2 regions of the Bradyrhizobium tunisiense genome follow, and region 2 is predicted to be linked to the other one. Evidence: riboswitches for the same ligand, from Rfam matches in the RefSeq annotation. Region 2 holds a riboswitch; the other holds the start of a gene.
What was found. A riboswitch is a leader RNA that binds a small molecule or an ion and turns the genes downstream of it on or off. The one in region 2 is predicted to bind cobalamin.

Region 1 (7,549 bases), on a different contig from region 2:
GATCAGCGAGGGGCGGTACGCCGCCCCTCGCGCTCGCGATGCTCACGCTCTCCCTGATAGGCATCGGCTGCGGCGATCCCGACCAGCTCACGCGCGCCGCGATCCGCGCCATCAACGCGGCCGATCTCGTCCTGATCCCGCGCAAGGGAACGGCGAAGTCCGACCTTGCCGATCTCCGTCGGACGATCTGCGCGGACGTGCTCACAAGCGACAAGACCGAAATCGCCGAGTTCGATCTTCCCGTGCGCGACGCCGGTGAAACGGATTACCGCAAGGGCGTGGACGATTGGCACGATGCGGTGGCCGCGACCTGGTCGCAGACGATCGCAAGACACCTTGCAGGCGAGGGCAAGGTTGCGCTGCTGATCTGGGGCGATCCCTCGCTCTACGATTCCTCGCTGCGCATTGCGCGTCGGCTCAATCCGGCGCCTGACATCGAGGTCGTGCCCGGCATCACCTCGATCCAGGCGCTCTGCGCTGCACATGCGTTGCCGCTCAATGATATCGGCGAGCCTTTTCTGGTCACGACGGGGCGGCGCTTGCGCGAGGGCGGCTGGCCGCAAGGTGTCGACACCGTGGTGGTGATGCTCGACGGCGGCACGGCGTTCCAGTCGCTGGATGCGGCAGGTCTCCACATCTATTGGGGAGCCTATCTCGGCATGCCCGATCAGATCATCCTGTCCGGCGCGCTGGCCGATGTCGGCGAGCGCATCGTCGCCGCGCGGCAGGATGCACGCGCGCGGCACGGCTGGATCATGGACAGCTACATCCTCAAGCGCGCGGGTTAAGCGAGGCAGCATGCTCCCCGAATGGGTCTATCGACAGTGCCCCGAAATCTCCGCGCTCCATCGCGAGGCGGCGATCGCGCGGCAGGCGCAGCTCACAAAACCAACCGGTGCACTCGGCCGGCTCGAGCAGCTTGCGATCGAGCTTGCCGGCCTGCAGGCGACGGAGCTGCCCCGCGCCGCGCGCGTGCCGATCATCGTCTTCGCCGGCGATCACGGCATCGTCGCGCAAGGCGTCTCGGCCTATCCGCAAGAAGTGACCATCGCGATGATGGCGAATTTTGCCGCCGGCGGCGCGGCGATCTCGGTGCTGGCGCAGGAGCTTGGTTCGAGCCTGGAGGTGGTCGACGCCGGCACGCTGGCGCCAGGCGAGATGGGCGGCATCATCACCGACAAGCCGCGCGGCGGCACCCGCGATTTCAGCGTCGAGGCCGCGCTCCAGCCTGCGGAGCTGGCGTTTGCTTTTGAAGCCGGCCGGCGCGCGGTTGCGCGTGCGGCGACCAATCAGCCCGATCTGCTGATCTTCGGCGAGATGGGCATCGGCAACACCACGGCGTCGGCGGCGATTGCGGCGGGCCTGCTCGGCGTGAGTGCCGGGGAGATTGCAGGCAGCGGCACCGGTGTCGATGCGGCCGGCCGCGCGCACAAGGCACGCGTGATCGATGCCGCGATTGCGCTGCATGGCGTTGCGGGGGAGACGACCGACAAAATCCTGTGCGCCGTCGGCGGCCTCGAGATCGCGGCGATCTCAGGGGCGATCATCGCGGCCGCGCAAGCCCGCATCCCGGTCATGATCGACGGTTTCATCGTGTCGGTGGCAGCGCTCGCAGCAGTGCGGCTGAATCCGTCGTGCCAGCCGTTCCTGCTTGCCTCGCATCAATCGGCCGAGCAGGGGCATCGTCTGGTGCTGCGGGCACTGAACGTGCAGCCGCTGATCAGCCTCGATCTCAGGCTCGGCGAGGGATCGGGGGCTGCCATCGCGCTGCCGCTGGTGCGCCTCGCCTGCGCGCTCCACAACGGCATGGCAACATTCGCACAGGCCAACGTGCCTGACAGACCTAGCTGATCCGCTGATTGACAGCGACGACGCGCCAGCCGGCCGCCAGGCGATCGATCCGGGTCAGCGACAGCGGATCGATCACGAAGCGCAGGGCGGCTTGTGGCGTGAGGTCCAGCGCGATGCAGAGCGCGGCGCGGATGGTGCCGGAATGCACGACGAGCGTGGCCGATCCGGTCCCGATCCGCGACAGACCCAGCCGGACGCGCGCGACCTGATCCGCAAAGCTCTCGCCGCCCGGCGGGCGTCCGCCAGCCGGATCACTCCAGAACTGCGCGTAAGTCTCGCCGCCGGTTGCGGAAAGCTCGTCGTGCCGATGGCCTGTCCAGTCGCCGAAATCCTGCTCGCGGAATTCACCGATCAACTCCGGTTCGAGCCCCAGTGCGCGCGCAGTTTCGACCGTGCGCCGCGAGGGGCTGGCATAGCTGACGGCATTCCCAGGCAGACGCCGCTGCAGCGCCTCCAGTTGCGCGTGGTCGCCGAGATCGGCCGGCGCGTCGGCGGCGTGGATCGTCCCCTTCACGCCCTCGACGGGTGCGTGCCGTATCAGCCAGAGGAAGGTCTCGCCTTCCATGCTCATCTCCAAGGAAGTTGGTCGTGGTGACCATAACGCCGCAACTCGCACATTGACTCTGTCTTGATGGTAATCCTAGATGCTCCCGACGGTTTCCCCGAGAGGGGATGAAAAGGGAATGCGGTGCGGGGACGTTGTCCCCAATGCCGTGGCTGCCCCCGCAACTGTGAGCGGCGAATCTTGCCTCACGAGCCACTGGGTATCTCGGTCCCGGGAAGGCGATGCAAGGTACTGACCCGCGAGCCAGGAGACCTGCCGTCAGCCGTGGTCACACGCGAAGATGTCGGTCGGGGAGTACAGGCATTCGGCTTCATCGGACGGCTGCAAGGCCAAAGGTGAGACCTCGTTCGCTGTGACGTGCCACTGACGTCATACCGAGGTCCGAAACCGTGTTGTCCATCCGCATCGTACGATCGCGAGAATTCCTGCTCGCCTCCACCGCCCTCACATTCTTTGCCGTTCTCGATCTGCCCGCTGCGCTGGCGCAGCAGCTGCGCGAACCCCTGCCGCCTGTCGAGGTATCGCCGGCCGAGGCCCGCAAGCAGGCGAGACCAGCCGGCCGGGACGCGCAAAGCCCGCGCCGCGCGGCCGCGCGCAGGCCGGCGAGCGCAGTAACGGCGCCCACGCCCGCCTTGCCCGCCGCGACCGCACCGACGCCGCTCAACTCCAATGCCGTGGCCGAAAGCGCCTCGCGGCTCGGCCTGGCGGTGCGGCAGACGCCCGCAACCGTCGAGGTGATCTCGGCCGAGACGATGCGCGAGCAGGGCTATCGCACCGTGTCCGAGGTGGCGCAGGGCGCCGTCGGCGTTACCTCCGGCGACAATCCAGCCGAGCCTGCGGGCTTTTCCATGCGCGGCTTCACCAACAGCCAGATCAACACGCTCTACAACGGCATCAAGATCGGTCCGCAGAACATGACCTCGCGGATCACCGACACCGCCAATCTGGAGGCGGTGGAATTCCTCAAAGGTCCGGCCTCGCTGATGTCGGGCGAGGGCGCCGCCGGCGGAGCCGTCAACTTCGTCACCAAGCAGCCGCACACCGGAGCTATCCGGAACGAAGCTGATTTCTCCTGGGATTCGCTGAACTCGTTCCGCACCCATTACGGTTCGGGCGGCAGCACCAACGTGCAAGGCCTCGATTACCGCTTCGACATCAGCCGTTCCGCGCTCAACGGCTTTGCCGACGACACCAACGTCAAGACGTTCGGCACGTCCGGCCAGCTCAATTACCGCATCTCGGACAGCCTCAAGATCTGGGGCGCGATCGAGTACCGCGAGGACCGCTCGAAAGCCTATTGGGGCGCACCGCTGGTGCCGATCGCCTTCAGCGGCTCGCACGCGACGAGCGGCATCGTCTCCGGCAATTACGTCTCGAACTACAACGGAACCAATCTCGGTGCTGTCACCATCGACGACCGCACCTTCAACACCAACTACAACGTGCTCGACAACAAGAACGTGGCGCAGGAAGTATGGCTGCGTGGCGGTTTCGAGCTGAAGCTGGCGCCTGACCTGACGTTGAAAAGCCAGGCGTACGGCTACGGCGCCGAGCGCAAATGGTTCAACAATGAGATCGAGGCGTTCAATTCCACCACGAACCTGGTCGATCGCGAGCGCTTCTATGTCGCGCACAGCCAGCGCCTGGTCGGCAACGTCACCGACCTGATCTGGGATACCGATATCGCCGGTTTCGACAACCGGCTGGTCACGACGCTCTCGTCGAGCTATCTCGATTTCGTCAGGCCCGGCGCGGCGAACTTTCCCGGCGATTCCGTTTCGCTGGTCGATCCCAACCGTGGCTTTTACGGCCTGCTCACGACGCAGCAACAGACCGCGCGCATCGACAACGAGGCGCTGTCGTTCGAAGACCGGCTGAAGCTGACGCGCAGCTTCGCGCTGGTTGGTGGCCTGCGCGTCGAACATATCGGGCTCGACCGCAACTCGACCGACGTCAACGGCCTCGTAAAGGCAGGTTTTCCGTACACCAAAGACTGGGCGCCGGTGACCGGCCGCATCGGCTACACCTGGGAGGCCGTTCCCGGCCTGACCTTCTACAGCCAATACGCCACCGGCGCCGACGTCGCAGCCAATAACATCTTCCTGCTCGCACCCACCCAGCCGCTCGACCTGACCACCGCGCGCACCTACGAGACCGGCGTCAAACACCTGTTCTGGGACAACAGGGCCGAATGGTCGTTCTCGGCATACGACATCCAGCGCAAGAATGTCTATGCAGCGGCCGGCGGGATGCAACTCAACATCGCGGGACGACAGGAATCCAAGGGCGTCGAGCTCGCCGCGTCCGTTCGGCCGATCGAACCGTTGAGGCTATGGGGCAACATCGCCTATGTCGATGCGCGCTATGCCGATTACAATTTCACCGGCGGCTCGTTTTCCGGCAATACGCCGCCGAACGTGCCGCGCATCGTCGCGAACGCCGGCGCGTCCTACCGGTTCTTCACGCCCTGGCCGGTGGAGCTCGGCATCACCGGCCGCCATGTCGGCGACCGCTACAACACCGACGCCAACACGGTGACAATGAAGGCGTATACCGTTGCCGACGTCTACGCCTTCGTCGACATCCCCAGGACAGTGTTCAACGCGGTGGAGAAGGCCAGGCTGACTTTCCGCGTTCGCAACATCACGGACAAGCGCTACGCGATCTGGGGCGATCCGTTCTATCCGGACCAGATTCTCCTGGGCGCGCCCCGAACCTACGAACTCTCGGCGTCCTTCAAATGGTAGGACGCTGACCGCATGATGCGCGCGACCGTCCTGCTGCACCGCTGGCTCGGGATTGCGTTCTGCCTGCTGTTCGCGATGTGGTTCGCGACCGGCATCGTCATGCACTTCGTTCCGTTTCCGTCGCTGACGGAAGCGGAGCGATTTGCAGGGCTCGCGCCGGTCGAGCGCGCGGAGCCGCAGATCGCGGTTGCGGACGCCGTGGTCGCGAGTGGAATGAGGGACGCGACACGGGTCAGGTTGATCCGGCGCAGCGATGGACTCGCTTACGTTGTCGCGGGAGCATCGGGGCTGCGCGCGTTGCACGCGTCCGACGGAGGTGACGCCTTGGTGAGGTCGGTCGACATCGCTCTCGCGATTGCGCGCGATCATGCCAGCCGTCGCGGGCTCGACGCCGCGCAAGCAACAGTGCAGGCGCAGGCGGACCACGATCAGTGGACCGTGCCGAACGGCTTCGATCGACATCGCCCGCTGTTTCGCATCGTGCTCGCAGATCCCGACGGCACGGAAATATACGTCTCCTCGCGCACCGGCGAAGTGGTCCTCGACACGATACGGAGCGAACGGGGGTGGAACCTCGTGGGCAGCGTGCTGCACTGGATCTATCCGACCGTGCTGAGGCGAAATTGGGCGCTATGGGACGGCGTCGTCTGGACATTGTCGCTGCTGGCCCTGATCGCGGCCGTGCTTGGCGCGGCGCTCGGGATCATCCGGCTGCGGATGAGGGACGGTCAACTCGCAACGCCTTACCGCGGCTGGCACGCGTTGCATCACCTCCTCGGCCTGGCGGCGATGGTGTTCGTGCTCACCTGGATCTTCAGCGGCTGGCTCTCGATGGACCACGGGCGGTTGTTCTCGCCCGGACAGTTGATGCCTCCAGAGGCCGGCGTGATCAACGGTGCGCCGGATTGGCGGGAGGTCGCATCGCTCGATCGCCAGCCAATATCCTCCTCGGCCCGCGAGGTCGAATGGTTCGGCTTCAATGGCACTGTCTATCGGCGCGACCGCGTCGCGCTCGATGATCAGAGATTGATCGGGGCAGGGGATCTGCCGCACCAGCAGCGGACGGCCTTTCTCAGCGCGCGCGAGGTATCGGCACTGACGGCGCGCCTCTCCCCGGACTGCAAGACGCCGGTCGTCGTCGCCGATGACGATGTCTACCTCATGCGATCGGCTCTCCCGGCTGCTCCTGTCTTTCGCTCGCGCTGCGGCGATCTCTGGTTCGACATCGATGGCGCGGACGGCCGCGTGCTGCAACGGCTGGATGCCTCGCGCCGCGCCTATCGTTGGCTGTATGGCGCACTCCACACACTCGATTTTCCGATTCTCATGGCACATCCGCGTTTGCGCGATGTCATGATCGTCGGCCTCTGTGCGCTAGGCTTCGTGTTCTCCATGACCGGCGTCGTCATCGGCTGGCGGCGCTTGCGGCTCTCCCTGACAGGCTGACCTCAGGCGAACCAGCGACGATCGCAACGCGCGGCGGCTCTTCGAGGCTTGGGAGGGTCCAAATAGCGGTGAGATCCTGCTGGCGAAGGGCCGGTTAGTGGCATACCATTTGCAAGCGAATGGGCTCTGGTTTCACCTGCCCTTGGCCAACGATGGCCGGATCACTGGCATTACTGGGAGGACTTCATGGATCGCAGGACCGTATTGAAGGGACTGGCGGGCGCGGGCGGTCTGGCATTGACTGGACTCTCGGCCCCGGCCATCGCGCAAGGCGCCTCGGCTCGCACGCTCCGCTTCGTGCCGCAGGCCAATCTCGCCAATTTCGATCCGATCTGGGGCACGCAATATGTCGTGCGCAATGCCGCGGCGATGGTGTGGGACACGCTTTACGGCATCGATGCGCGACTGCAGCCGCAGCGGCAAATGGTCGAGTCCGAGGAGACCTCCGACGACGGCAAGATCTGGACCTTCAAGCTGCGCCCGGGCCTCAAGTTCCACGACGGCGAGCCGGTGCTTGCCAAGGACGTCGTTGCGAGCCTGTCGCGCTGGGCTGCACGCGATCCGATGGGGCTGATGATCCTCGCGATCCAGCAGGAATTGACCGCCGTCGACGACCGCACCTTCAAATGGGTCTTGAAGCAGCCCTTCCCGAAAATGCTCTACGCGCTCGCCAAGAACAACGCGCCATGCTCCTTCATCATGCCCGAGCGCATCGCCAAGACCGATCCCTTCAAGCAGATCACCGAATATATCGGCTCGGGCCCGATGAAGTTCGCCAAGAGCGAATGGGTCCCCGGCGCCAAGTCGGTGTTCGAGAAGTTCACCGATTACGTGCCGCGGCAGGAGAAGGCGTCGTGGCTGGCCGGCGGCAAGCAGATCATGGTCGATCGTATCGAGTGGATCGTGATGCCGGATCCGGCCACTGCAGCAGCCGCATTGC
Region 2 (7,549 bases):
TCGTTGCTCTTGCCGGCGATCATGCTGCTGCCCTCGAACCGCGCGCGGTACACCAGCACGTTCTCGATTACGCGCTGGACGTAGTTGCGTGTCTCCGACAGCGGGATGCGCTCGACCCAATCGACCGGATCGACCCTGGGATCCCGGGGGTCGCCGCGCGCCTGCACCCATTCGCGCACGCGGCCGCGGCCGGCATTGTAGCCGGCGAAGGTCATGATCTGGTTGCCGCGGTATTCCGAGAAAAGCGCGCTGAGCTCGGCCGCGCCCATCTGCGTGTTGTAGACGGGGTCGGAGACCATCTTGCCCCAGTCGTAAGTCAGTCCGAAACGTCTGGCGGTATCGCGTCCGGCCTCCGGCGTCACCTGCATCAGCCCGACCGCGTTGGCATGCGACTTGTCGCGCTGCTCGAAGGAGCTTTCGGTGCGCGCCACCGAATAGATCACGCTGGTCTCGATCGCGGGCGCGACCTGCTGGTGCTCGGGGATGCCGATGGTGGGGAAGGCGTAATGGTCGAGCGCGAGCCCGCGCGCCAGCGCCGACTTGCCGACCTCCAGCATCACGCGCGCATCGTTGCGCCGGCCGGCGAGCTCGCCGAGCGCTTCGAGCGCCGCGACGTCGGTGCTCTCCTTGGCGAAATCCTGGGCATAGTAGAACACCATGTCGCGCTCGCCGATGTCGTAGAGCATGTCGGCGGCACGCACGCGCTCGTCTGCGGGCGGCGTGTCGGCCGAGGCCAGCACGGGCGAGGGCGCACGCAGCTCGATGCGGTCGAGACCGAGCTTTGCGCGCGCAAGCTGGCCGTAATACGCGGTCGAATAGCGCGATGCCGCCCGATAGCTCATGCGCGCATCTGCGGTCGCGCCCATCGCTTCGGCGGCACGGCCGCGCCAGTAATGGGCACGCGACAGCGCGATCGGATTGGCCGAGCCTTCGTCGATGGCGGCGAAGTGCACCAGCGCCGCCTGGGGATCGTCGAGGAAGCGCAGCGCGATCCAGCCGCACATGAAATGATAGTCGACGCGGTAGACTTCCTTCTCGGGCACCGCGGCGGTGCGAACCACGTCATAGGCCGTCCTGGACTTGCCCTGGTCGAGCAGCTTGCGCGCCAGCATGCGGCGCTCGCGCCACCAGGCATCGGTATCTTGCGCGGCCATGGTGTCGGGCTGGGCGGCGAGGATCACCTCGGCCGCGTCGTCGATGCGGTCGTTCTGGAGATGCCACTGGGCGCGGCACAGCACATAGCCGAGATCGCGTCGCGCCTCGGTCGGGACGTCCTCCAGATAGTCCTTGGCCTTGCTCGACTTGCCGGTGACGGCGGCGCAGGCCTTGACGATCGCGAGCGCATCCTCGCCGAGCCGTTTTGCGGCGCGCCGCGCGCCCAAATAGTCCTTGGCGCCGAGCCGCTTGTCCATCCGGGCGCGATGATCGTCCGCGGTCAGGAGGTCGCGGAACGCCTCGTAGGAATCCTCCTCGCTGCGCTCCGACAATTCGTCCGCGCGCCAGGCCTCGCGCACGAGTCGCGCGGCCCTATCGGCGTCGCCTTCGGCAAGCAGCACGCGGGCGAGCGCGAACTTGCCCTTGGCGCTGGTCGGTTGGTCCATGGTGAATTTGTGCACGGTGGCGGCGTCGGCTTTCTCCTGCCACAGCCGCGCCTCGGCGCGCCGGCGCAGCAACGCGCGACTCGGCCAGTCCGGATTGGCCTCGAGGAAGGCGGCGTAACGCTTGAAATTCGCCGTGCTGTCGGAGTGGCGCAGCATGAACCAGTCCGCGAGCTTACGTCCGGCGGGATCGGTGATGCGCTCGCGCGCTGCGCTCGCGTCATCGGTCTTGCCCTTGCGGGTGAGATCGATGGCGTCCTTCAGCGCGGCGAGGTCGCCGGTCAGCGGCGGTGTTGCGGGCTTGTCAGACGGCGCGTCGTCGGCCTTCTTCGATTTGTGTCTGGCCTCGGCATGCTTGCCGTGGCGCGACTTCACCGCCGTGTGGCGATGCTTGCCGCCCTTCGCCTCATGCGTCTTCTTCGGCGCGGACGATTTGTGGCTGCTCTTGGCCGCGATCTCGGTGGGAAGAAGGGCCATTGCGGCCACGGCAACGACACACGCGAGCGAGCGTAGGCACTGGTTCATTCCATGGTCCCCCTGCGAAACCACTACAAACCAAGGTCCGCGACGACATGCGGCTTGAGAATCAAGGCACCGACACGGTGCATCACTACCGTGTCGCATCCTCACGCTGTCGCAACAATGCGGCAAAATACGGATGTGATGCGGGAACTTCCGCGCTGGGGGAGCAAAGGATAGTCTCTTAAGCCTTTGTTAACGATCCGGGCCCGCGCGACAGTTTGGCCGGGTCCAGGGCGTCAGCAGGGGCAGATTGCGCGTGTTCCCGAATCCCGATCCGGTGTATGGAATCCCTCGCTTCGTCCTTTGAGCCTTTGCCCCGCGCCTATGCCGATTTTCAACCAGTCGATCCGGCGCAAGATCGTCGGCATCGCCCTCGGATTGATCGTCCTGATGCTGGTCACCTCGATCCTGTCGATGGTGATGTCGAGCCAGGTCGGTGTCCTCCTGGGCGAGCTGACCAACCGCTACATCCCGGCCTACAGCCATCTGGCCCGCGCCAATATCCGTTCCCTGGAGCGCGCCCTGGCGCTGCGGCAAATGGTCATGACCAAGATGGGGGCGTCGTCGGACGAGGAGACGTATGCGGCGCGGCTTCGCGACTTCGAGGCATTGGACCGCAAGTTCGAGGAAGAAGCCGAGGCAGCGCGCAAGCACATCAACGCGATCATCGATGATCCCAGGACGTATTCCGACAATGCCGCGCTGGCACGGCTCGACGTCCGCATCGAGAGCGCCGTCACCGAGTTGCGGCGCAATCTGGACGAGGGCAATGCGAAACTGCTGAAGCAGATCGAGGCCAAGGACGTGGTCCAGGCCCGCGCCACGCTGGAACAGCTGGACACCCTGCGCGATGCGTTCAACCGGAAGGTCGACGCGATCAGGGCGGACATGCTGACGCAGGTCTTCTTCTCGACGTCGCAAGTGATTGGCCGCCAATACCAGGCCATCATCGTGTCGGGAGCCGTGACCTTGCTCGCGGCGGTGCTCGGATTTGCCTTTGCGCTCCTGGTGTCCAGCGGTATCACGCGCCCGGTGCGGCTGCTGCTCGCCGGCACCCGCGAGGTCGAAGCCGGTCGCTTCGACAAGACCATCACCGTCTCCACCCAGGACGAGATCGGCGAACTCGCCGCGGCGTTCAACCGCATGACCGAGCAGCTCAGGCACAACGAGCGCGTCCGCGAGACCTTTGGCCGCTACATCGATCCCAAGGTGGTGCAGGGGCTGATCGACCGGCCGGAGATCGCGATCGACGGCGAGCGCCGGGTCATGACCATCATGTTCTGCGACATGAGCGGCTTCACCGCGATGAGCGAGGGCATGACCCCGCGCGGCCTCGTGCGGGTGATGAACCACTATTTCACGATGATGTCCGCACCCATCAGGGGCAACCGCGGCATCATCGATAAATATATCGGCGATGCCATCATGTCCTATTGGGGCCCGCCCTTCATCGAGGACGACGAGCAGGCGTTGCTCGCGGGCCTCGCCGCCATCGAGATGACCGAGCAGGTGCCGGCGCTCCAGAAGCAGCTGCCCGACCTGCTCGGCATCCGCGCCATGCCGGCACCGTGCGATTTGCGGGTCGGCATCGCCACCGGCGAGGTCCTGACCGGCAGCATCGGTTCCGAATTGATGATGAGCTTTACGGTGATGGGGGATGCCGTGAACCTCGCTTCCCGGCTTGAGGCCGTCAACAAGGTTTACGGCACCCGCATCCTGATCGCGCAGGCCACCGCTGATGCGGTCGGATCGCGGCTCGAACTGCGCGAGATCGATCGTCTCGCGGTCGCCGGCCAGAGCGCGCCGCAGGCGATCTTCGAAGTGATGGCGAGGGCGGGCGCGCTCACCGGCGCACAGGAGAGCCTGCGCATGCACTATGCCGAAGCGCTCGCCGCCTATCGCGCCCGGCGCTTCGAGGAGGCGCGCGCGGCCTTCAACGCGGCGCTCGAAGCCGTCCCCGGCGACGGACCGTCGCGCGCGATGCTCGGCCGCATCGCGCAGTTCGAGGCGAACCCGCCGGACGCCGGCTGGGACGGCGCCTGGCGGCTGGACAGCAAATAGCTGCCGCCCCGGAAAAATTGTTTCTACTCGATAACGATGTTCGCCGTGACCTATTTCCCGGGCTTAGGTTGAATGTCCTTGAGGCGTTTGACGGGGACACGCCGATGACGGAACTTCAGGACAGGCTGGAACGGTTCGAGACACTGACCGCCGAATGCGAGCTGATTGCCAAGCTCGCGACCGACAGCACCAAGCGCGAGTTCTATCTGAAGCTTTCGGAGCAGTACCGTCAGTTGGCGACGGACATGCGGCAGGCGATCGCGACCAAGGCCGCGGCCTGAGGCCGGCTGCAATCCGTTCTTAAGGTTTGGCGCGCATCCTTGACGCAGCGGGCGATCGCTCGTGCTGGGAAGGCCGGGGTTCGCTGCAGTGCAGCGTGCCTCGCGAGTGTCATTTGCCATGCTCGACAGGGCAATCACATGCGCCTCGTTGCCGTGATCATATTCGCGCTCATGACGGCGTCCTGCAATCAGGATCAGGACATCACCGGCTCGACATCGGCCTGCCCGATGCGGAACTACAGCTCGTACAATCCCCGCGACATGAACCAGTGTGTCAATGCCTGCAGATCCTGCGATCGCGGCACCACGGTCACGTGCACGACCTCCTGCACCCTCAAGGGCGCGCGCTGAGAGCAACCGGCGGTGCTTGGGCACCGGAACGATTCACCTGGGTTAATCATTGAAGAAGCGGAAGGACGCGGAGTCCGATGAAATGGGTATGCTCGATCCCGGTCGATTTCTGGTGTCCTGCTCGCACTGCGATGCCTGGCCGATGGCGGTCAACGTGAAGCGATCGAGCTGGTGGGCGTCCCCGCATGAGGTCCGCTTTGTCTGCACGCGCTGCCGACGCGAGGAAACCGCGATCGTCTCGGCCTCCGGCGAATTGACTCCGATCAAGCGCGTCGATGTTCCGCCACGCGACGTCGCTGCCGCCTGGGCACAGGCCCAGCGTTTGCGAGGGCGGACCTGAGCGCGGTGACAACGGCCACCGGTCGATTGACTCCCCGGCGGAACGACACGTAAGTTGATCGGTGACGGTTCTCCTCAGGGAGATCAAAAGGGAATGTGGTGCGGGATTGTCCCAACGGGAATTGTCTCAACGCCACGGCTGCCCCCGCAACTGTAAGCGGTGAATCTTTCGTCCTATGCCACTGGGAACTCGGTCCTGGGAAGGCGACGTAAGGTAACGACCCGCGAGCCAGGAGACCTGCCGTCAGCCGTGGTCACACGCGAAGATGTCGGTCGGGGAGTGCAGACATCGGCTTCACCGGAGCAATCCATCGCTCCACCGTGAAACCTCGTTCGCTGTGACGTGCCACTGACGTCATACCGAGGTTTACAATTGTGTCCCGTCTTGTCTCTGCCGCCGGGCGCCTCAGCGCTGGCCTGTTCGCGTCCGTTGCCTTCCATTCGCTCGATCTCTCTCCGGCCTTCGCCCAGCAGGTCCTTGCCGAGCAGCTGCCACCGATTGAAGTGACCAAGCCCGACGACCAGAACCGCACGCGGGCCAGGGCGACCGGTGACGGCGCGACGAGGCCCCGCGCGACGGCCGATGTCGCGCCGTCGGGCAATGGCGCCGGCTCGGCCGTCGAGGCTGTCGCCGGCAACGGCGGTATCGTCGGTGCTGCCACGACCGTCGTCACGGCCGCGGATATCGCGCACGCGCCGTCGCAGACGCTGGCCGAGATCATCGCGACGCAGACGCCGGGGGCCCAGATCACGACGTTCTATGGCGGCCCGATCGGTGCCAAGACCGGCGTGGACCTGCGCGGCTTCGGCGCGTTTGCCACCGCCAACACGCTGGTGCTGGTCAATGGACGGCGGCTGAACGACATCGACATGGCACAGGTGGACCTCTCCACCATCCCGCTCAATTCCATCGAGCGTATCGAGATCACGCGCGGCAATTCCGGAGCGGTGCTCTATGGCGACAACGCTGTCGGCGGCGTGATCAACATCGTCACCAAGAGCGGCGTCGGCGGACCGCCCGTGACCGCGCGCATCGAGGCCGGCTTCGGCTCGTTCAACACGAAAGTCGGCAACGTCTCGACCTCGCTCAATGCCGGTCCGTGGTCTACCTCGTTCTATGGCAACGCCGTCGGGACCGACGGCTACCGCGACAACAACCGCTATTCCCAGCAGAACGGCGTCGGCAATCTCAATTACGCGACACCGGGCCTGACCGCTTTTCTCACCGTCACGGGCGATCATCAGGAATTGCGGCTGCCGGGCGGGCGGACCGTCGACCCATCGATCGGCCTCGACGAGGTCGCGACCGACCGGCGAGGGACCAGCACGCCGTTCAACTATGCCAACCAGCAGGGCTTCAGTGTGACCGCGGGCTTCACCAAGACCCTCGTCAACGGCGTCGATCTCATCGTCGACGGCGGCGTGCGCGACAAGAAACAGCAGAGTGCGTTCTTCTCCAGCCCGGTGCCGGTTCCGGGCTTCTTCACGTCGACCTATGCCGATTCCCATCTGACCACGTGGTCGATCACGCCGCGGCTCAGCGTGAAGAGCCTGCTGCTCGGAATGCCATCGCAGCTCCTCACCGGCATCGACTATTACGACGCGAGCTTTCAGCAGAACCGCGGCGCCGGGCAGGGGCTCTCCCCCTGGCATGATTACGACCTCAGGCAGCAGACGGTTGCGGGCTATTTTCAGCACACATTGGGCGTGTCGCCTACGACTGACATTTCCTATGGCGCGCGGGTGCAGACGATCAATCTTGCGGCGCGCGACAATTTCGACCCGGCGGCGCCGTTCAACGCCGACATCGGCGCCCTCCCGCTCCAGAGCGATGAAACCCAATATGCGCTGCATCTCGGGGCCGAGCATCGCCTCAATGAGGTGGTCTCGCTGTTCGGCCGCGCCGCGCGCGCGTTCCGCACGCCCGACGTGGACGAGCGCCTGTCCTCAGGGCCGTCCTTCGATCCCCTGACCTTCGCTGCGATCCCGCAAACGTTTCAACTCAAGACCCAGACCTCGCAGGACATCGAGGGCGGCCTGCGCATCAAGGGCGGCGGACTGCAGCTGCAGAGCAGCCTCTATCTGATGGACCTCACCAACGAGGTCCATTTCAACCCGGTGCTGTTCTACAACACCAACCTCGATCCGACCCGCCGCTACGGCTCGGAGACCAGCCTGTCCTATCGCGTCAACGACGCTCTGCTGCTGCGCTCCGGCATGGCCTATACCCGCGCCGTCTTCCGCGAAGGCATCTGGACCGGCAATGACGTGCCGCTGGTGTCGCGCTACACCGCGAGTGCGGGCGTCACCTGGAACATCTGGCAGAACTATTTGGTGCTCGACGCCACCGCGCGCTTCTGGAGCGAGCGGCGCATGGACAACGATCAGGCGGGCACC

Region 1: it holds a riboswitch for cobalamin, as region 2 does, so the genes downstream of both, ACFDR6_RS22535 (TonB-dependent receptor) here and ACFDR6_RS26375 (TonB-dependent receptor) in region 2, are expected to answer to the same signal.

What each region holds. Positions count from the first base shown of each region.
Region 1 is NZ_JBHLEV010000004.1:826,587-834,135, forward strand. Features, by position in the region: gene cobF (precorrin-6A synthase (deacetylating)) at 39-788, shown strand; gene cobT (nicotinate-nucleotide--dimethylbenzimidazole phosphoribosyltransferase) at 799-1,851, shown strand; gene ACFDR6_RS22530 (histidine phosphatase family protein) at 1,844-2,416, opposite strand; cobalamin riboswitch at 2,489-2,690, shown strand; gene ACFDR6_RS22535 (TonB-dependent receptor) at 2,806-5,163, shown strand; gene ACFDR6_RS22540 (PepSY domain-containing protein) at 5,176-6,609, shown strand; gene ACFDR6_RS22545 (ABC transporter substrate-binding protein) at 6,796-7,549, shown strand, end outside.
Region 2 is NZ_JBHLEV010000006.1:362,748-370,296, forward strand. Features, by position in the region: gene ACFDR6_RS26350 (transglycosylase SLT domain-containing protein) at 1-2,123, opposite strand, end outside; gene ACFDR6_RS26355 (adenylate/guanylate cyclase domain-containing protein) at 2,445-4,181, shown strand; gene ACFDR6_RS26360 (hypothetical protein) at 4,286-4,462, shown strand; gene ACFDR6_RS26365 (hypothetical protein) at 4,601-4,813, shown strand; gene ACFDR6_RS26370 (hypothetical protein) at 4,896-5,153, shown strand; cobalamin riboswitch at 5,202-5,412, shown strand; gene ACFDR6_RS26375 (TonB-dependent receptor) at 5,528-7,549, shown strand, end outside.